Regions from separate parts of the Caballeronia sp. BCC1704 genome, predicted to be linked through region 1. Evidence: riboswitches for the same ligand, from Rfam matches in the RefSeq annotation. Region 1 holds a riboswitch; the other holds the start of a gene.
What was found. Region 1 has a riboswitch for cobalamin ahead of HWX53_RS13250 (cobalamin biosynthesis protein). Riboswitches for the same ligand answer to the same signal wherever they lie in the genome.

Region 1 (3,204 bases):
TGATGGTCCACGTGGCCTTCGTCGTCGGCAGAACCGTGATGATCGTGGCGAAGATGAATGCTGTCCTCGGACGCCGATTGCAGACCGAGCAGCGCATGCAGATCGAGCTTGCCCATTTGCGCGGGCACGACCTTCACTTGCGGCGGAATCTCGGGCCGCACGAGCGCTTCCACGCGGCGCAGTGCGTCGGCGTCCATGAGGTCGGTCTTGTTGACGATCACGAGATCAGCCGAGGACAGTTGATCTTCGAATAGCTCGTGCAGCGGCGATTCGTGATCGAGGTTCGGGTCGGCCTTGCGTTGCGCATCGACCGCTGCGGGGTTCGCGGCGAACTGTCCGCTTGCGGCGGCAGGACCATCGACCACCGTGATGACGGCATCCACGGTGAAGGCATTTTTGATCGACGGCCAGTTGAACGCCTGCACGAGCGGCTTGGGCAACGCGAGGCCCGACGTCTCGATCAACACATGGTCGATGCGCTCGCGGCGTTCCAGCAACTGCTCCATCACCGGATAAAACTCTTCCTGCACTGTGCAACACAGGCACCCGTTAGCGAGTTCATAGAGATTGCGCTCCGACGACCCGGCTTCGTCGTCGCAACCGATGCCGCAACCCTTCAGGATTTCCCCGTCTATGCCGAGCTCACCGAATTCGTTCACGATGACAGCAAGGCGCAAGCCCTGCGCATTCGACATGATGTGGCGCATCAAGGTGGTCTTGCCGCTGCCGAGAAAGCCGGTCACGACCGTGACGGGTATCTTGCGGGTTTGCATCGTCGCTCCGTGGCTCGTGTGTGCGTGCGTCGTGCGTGCGTCGCGCGAGGAAGGTATCGCCGGCGAGATCTGCGGGAAAAAGCGCACGACTGATGGATCATGGACCATGCCGCATCCCCGCGGCGTGAACCCTGCGAAAGTCTGGCCGGTATCCGGGCTTGGGACCTCGTTGCGCAGCCTTCCTGCCGTGTACCGACAGTGGCCGTGTGCGCAACGCGCGATATCGTACTCGCCGATACCGCCGGTCGCTTACCGTTGCGGGGGCAGCGCAGGTTGGCGCGCGTCCGATCGCATGATGGAGCGATGCGCTTCCTGCTTCCCGTTTAACTGCGCGCGAAAGAAGCTCGCACGCGGGCACCAGAACTGCGTGAAGTCTAGGCTCCTCACGAAGGAGCGTCAAGGAAAGCGCCGCCGAAAAGCGGGGGCATGTGGTATCGTTGGCGCGCGACTGGTGCTCGCGCGTTCACACGAAACGCGCAGTTAAACGGGAAACAGGAAGCGGCGTCTTCACGATCATGCAAGCGCTCGCCAACCTGTGCTGTCCCCGCAACGGTACGCGACCGGCGGTATCGGCTTGCACGATATCGCGCATGGCGCACACGGCCACTGCCCGTTCACGGTGGGAAGGCTGCGCGATGACGGCCGCAAGCCCGGATACCGGCCAGCGCAGGGGACGAAGCGCATCTGCCATCACGATGCCTTCGCCGAACGCCGCCATCCGCGAGGGACGCATGGGCGGCGCAAGCATTTCCGTCCATTCGTTCGATGATGCTTCCTTGCGTGAGCCTGCGCCATCTTGCCGTCGGCATCGGCTGCAAACGCGGCGTAAGCGCCGATGCGATTGAAGCGGCCGTGCTTCGTGCGCTTCGAGCAGCGGAATTCACGTTAGAGCACATCGCGGTGATCGCGAGCATCGACATCAAACACGACGAAGCCGGCTTGCGTGTCTTCTGCGAGCGTCATGCCCTGCCATTGCGCCTTTATCGCGCGGACGAGCTCGCGCACATGCCCGCCGAGGGCGTGTGCGAGCCTAGCGCGCTGCTCGCAAGCCAGGGCGGAGAGCTTGTGATGCCGAAGATGATCGACGGTCACGTGACCGTCGCCATAGCAACGAAGAAAGCCTGAAAGAGCCCATGAAAACCGATACGGAATCGCATCTGCGCATGACGCAGCGTCGCAAGGAAGGCCACGAAAAGAAGCAGGCCGCCGCCGATCACGAGAAGGGTCTCCTGATCGTCAACACAGGCAATGGCAAGGGCAAGACGACGGCGGCATTCGGCATGGCCGTGCGCGTGCTCGGGCACGGCATGAAGCTCGGCGTCGTTCAGTTCATCAAAGGCGCGCTGCACACGTCAGAGCGCGATTTCCTGAGCGCGGTTGCCAACTGCGATTTCGTGACGATGGGCGACGGCTATACATGGAACACGCAAAACCGCGAGGCCGACATGGCGACCGCGCGCAAAGGCTGGAACGAAGCGCAGCGCATGATCGAGAGCGGCGAATATCAGATGGTCGTGCTCGACGAGCTCAACACCGTGCTGAAGTACGAGTACTTGCCGCTCGACGAAGTGCTCGATGTGTTGAAGGCGCGTCCCGCGATGCTGCATGTGGTCGTGACGGGGCGTCATGCGCCGGATGCGCTCGTCGAACTGGCGGACCTCGTCACGGAAATGCGGCTTGTGAAGCATCCGTATCGCGAGCAGGGCGTCAAGGCGCAACGTGGCGTCGAGTACTGAACTCATGCCCTCCTGCCCCGCACTCTTCATCGGCGCGAGCGCGTCGCATCAAGGCAAGACCACGGTGACGGCCGCGCTTGCGCGCCATCATGCGCGGCGTGGCCTGCGCGTGCGCGTGTTCAAGACCGGTCCCGATTTTCTGGATCCGATGATTCTCGAACGCGCATGCGGATCGCCCGTCTATTCGCTGCATCTGTCGATGGTCGGTCTCGACGCATGCCGCGCGTTGCTCGCACAGGCCGCGCGCGAGGCCGATCTCATCTTGATCGAAGGCGTCATGGGTCTCTTCGACGGCACGCCGAGCAGCGCCGATCTCGCGGCCGCATTCAACGTGCCGGTGCTTGCGGTGATCGGCGCGCATGGCATGGCGCAGACGTTCGGCGCGGTGGCGTTCGGACTGGCGCGTTATCGCGCGGACGTGCCGTTCCATGGCGTGCTCGCCAATCGCGTTGCATCGGCGCGGCATGCGCAGATGTTGGCCGAAGCCATCCCCGATGGACTGCGCTATTGCGGGCATCTTTCGAATGCAGAGGACATCGCGCTGCCCGAGCGTCACTTGGGCTTGACGCAGGCGCAAGAAGTTGCGGGACTGGATGCGCGTCTGGATCGCGCCGCCGATGCCATTGCCGCTACCACGCTTGCCGATCTACCGCCGCCTGTGCACTTCGAGGACGCGATGCAGGAAGCGCCGCCGC
Region 2 (3,204 bases), on a different contig from region 1:
TGTCGTATTGCGCCGAAAGATTGACGACGCCGTAGCCCGCGAGCGTCGAATCGTAGTCGCTGCGCGCGCCGCTCACGATCCACTCGCCGCCCACGCGCCAGCGCCCGGTCGACCGATGCGCCGACAGCGACGCGAAGCGCCGCGCGCGACGCGCGAGGTCTTCGTGATTTGTCTCGTCGACGGGATTCTGGAACGTCACGCTCGCGCGCACGTCGGTTGCGCCCACGTGTCCCGCCCACGATGTCTCGACGCCCTGCACCTTCGCGCGCCCCACGTTCTGCGCGGTATAGAAGCCGCTGCTGTCGCCCACGTAGTCGATCAGATTCGAATAGCGCGTCTCGAACGCCGTCACGCGCACCACGCCGATCTTCTCCGATGCGTACTGCAACGCGGCCTCGGCCGAATGGCTGCGCTCCGGCTGTATCGACGGATTGCCGCTGAACGGATAGTAGAGGTCGTCGAAACTCGGCGCGCGGAACGATGCCGCGTAGCTCGCGCTCGCGCGCCAATGCGAATCGAAGTTGTACGCGTAGCCCAGATAGTAGCTGTTCGCGCCGCCGAAGTCGGAATACTGGTCGCGGCGCACGTTGGCCTGCACTTCGCTCGGACCCAAGCGGCCGACATAGCCCGCGAACACCGAGTTCACATGCCGGTCGGGCGCGCTGAACTGATCGGAGTCGAGCGACTGGTCGAGATGCTCGTAGCCGAACACGAGCTTATGCGCCTCGGTGAGCCGGAAGTCGTTCTGCCACAGATACTGATGATTCTCCGAGTCGAAGCGGCTCGTATAGACGCCGTTTTTCTCGATGTTCGCGCGGTCCTGCCCTTGCGCGATGGTGAAGTGCGTCGTCCAGTTGTCGGTGAGCTTGCCGTTCGCGAAGACGGAGGCCGAGCGCACGCGATCATGCGATTCGTTGAGATCGGTCGGCACGCCGTAGGGATCGTCGAAGCTGTTCACGCCGTTCGATTGCAGGAAGCGCACGCCTGCGTCCCACTTGTCGCTGAACTTGTGGCGCAGCGTCGCGGCGACGCTTTCGTTCAGATAACCGTTCGCGTTCGGATTCGCGGCGGGCGCGAGCGCGGGATCGATCGACGAGAAGCCGTCCGTCTTCTCGCGCGACACGTTGAGGCTGAACGTGGTGCGGCCCTCGGCATCGAGCGCGCCGTCGACGCCCGCCGACTGCCGCTGCGTGTGATAGCTGCCGTATTCGGCTTCGAAGTGAAAGCGTGGCGGATGTGCTTCGCCCTCCTTCGTGAAAATCTGCACGACGCCGCCGATCGCGTTCGATCCATACAGCGCCGACACGTTGCCGTTGACCACTTCGACGCGGCCGGTCTGATCGAGCATCAGTTGCGACAACTGCGCCGCGCCGAGCGACACCGATTCAACGCGCACGCCGTCGATCAGCACCAGCGACTGCGTCGACGACGCGCCGCGTATGAACACGCCCGAGGTCGCGCCCGGCCCGCCGTTGCGCGTGATCTGCACGCCGGGCGCAAGCGCGATGAGCCCGAGCACATCGTTTGCATTGCTGTCGGCGATGTCTTGCGCGTCGAAGAGCGTCGCCTGCGGGATGGAATCGGCGAGCGGTTGCGCGCCGCGCGTCGCCGTGACGACGACGGGCGCGAGTGTCTGCGACGGAGAATCGGAATCGGCGTGCGCGGCCTGTGCAAGCGGCGCACTCGCGGCGGCGCACATCACGACGCGCGCCGCGCGACGAATGAGGCCCGACGAAGGCAAGAGCATGGGTGAAGCGTTTCCGTTGGAGACTGGCGCGTGCCCCGCTCCCCGCGAGGTCTGTGCGCGACGCGCGCGCCGTCTTGCAAAGCATCGGCGCGCTGGACGATTGGCCGGTATCCGGGCTGGCGACGCATCGTCCCGCCTTCCCGCGCTTCGAAGCGCAGTGGCGCCGACACGTTTCTTGCAGTCGCGTGTCCGATGGCAAACGACCACGGAGCAACACGTAGAAACGCGCGAGGGACGACTTGCAACTTGCGTTGCGGTCGCTTACCGTTGCGGGGGCAGCACAGGTTGGCGAGCCGCGCGAGGCGAGACAGCGCTTCCTGTTTCCCGTTTGACTGCGCCGCAAGAAAGGCGGCGCGAGCACCAAAAGTGCGGCAAGTGTAGGAGCGCGCATTAGGGCCGTCAAGAAGGCGCGCGCCCGTCATCGCGAGGCTTGAGCGACGAGCGAGCGACGAGCAAGCGACAAGCGAGCGACGTCAGCCGCGCATCCGAGTGCGTCACGCGCGGCCATTCCGCACATGAATACGCGGCGATGCGCGCAAGATCGCGTGTTGTTACGTCTCGAAACGAGACAATTATCGGAAGCACCGTTGAACCGCGCTAAAATGCCAGGTCTTTAGAGGACGCAGCACATGCTCAACGAACTCGAATCACTGTCAGGAAACATCGGCCGGCTGATCAAGATCAGCGAGCGCCACAATCAGGCGCGTCTCGCGCTCGAAGCACAAATCGAACAGCTGCGCGCCGATTACGCCGGCGTTCAGGCCGAACTCGCGCAGGTTCGCCACGAGCGCGACACGCTGCAAGGCGAACGCGATTCGCTGTCCGCGAAGATCGACGACGCGCAAGTGCGCCTCAACGCGATCCTCGAAAAGCTGCCGCGCGGCAAAGCGCATCATGCCGAAAGCGACAATCAGCTCGATCTTCTGAACGCCGAATCCAGCGCGTCGCGCGAAGCGCAGCACGAACATGCGCACGCGGAAGAAGTGCACGGCGAGCATCATCAAGGAGAGAAGGCATGACGACCACGCAGATCGAAGTATCCATTCTCGGCCAGCAGTATCGCCTCGCGTGCTCGCCGGAAACCGAAGCCGCGCTGCGCGAAGCGGTGGCCCGCGTGGATGCCGAAATGAACAAGGTCCGCAACGCAAGCAGCGTGCGCGGCACGGACCGCATCGCGGTGATGGCCGCGCTCTCGCTGGCGTCCGAATTGCTCAAGCTGCAGGAAAGCGTGCGTCACGGCGAAGCATTTCCGGCCGAGGAAATCCGCCGCACCATGCATTCGATGAACGAGCAGCTCGGCGCTGTCATTGCACAATACGAAGCGCACTGAGCGAAGCGCACTGACGGTCATGCGCTGATCTAATCAGCGTTGCGGTATCCATCAAAAAAAGATACCGCGAGAAACGTAGGCAAGGGCTGCAAGGACCAAACGTTTGGTGTACAGTGAGGTCTCCCTG

Region 2: another riboswitch for cobalamin. It lies ahead of HWX53_RS04860 (TonB-dependent receptor); the one in region 1 lies ahead of HWX53_RS13250 (cobalamin biosynthesis protein).

The regions. Positions count from the first base shown of each region.
Region 1 is NZ_CADFFT010000002.1:781,718-784,921, reverse strand. Features, by position in the region: gene cobW (cobalamin biosynthesis protein CobW) at 1-773, opposite strand, end outside; cobalamin riboswitch at 899-1,150, opposite strand; cobalamin riboswitch at 1,206-1,454, shown strand; gene HWX53_RS13250 (cobalamin biosynthesis protein) at 1,539-1,898, shown strand; gene cobO (cob(I)yrinic acid a,c-diamide adenosyltransferase) at 1,907-2,509, shown strand; gene HWX53_RS13240 (cobyrinate a,c-diamide synthase) at 2,514-3,204, shown strand, end outside.
Region 2 is NZ_CADFFT010000001.1:1,043,454-1,046,657, reverse strand. Features, by position in the region: gene HWX53_RS04860 (TonB-dependent receptor) at 1-1,699, opposite strand, end outside; cobalamin riboswitch at 1,832-2,127, opposite strand; gene HWX53_RS04855 (ATPase) at 2,377-2,766, shown strand; gene HWX53_RS04850 (cell division protein ZapA) at 2,763-3,077, shown strand; RNA gene ssrS (6S RNA) at 3,196-3,204, shown strand, end outside.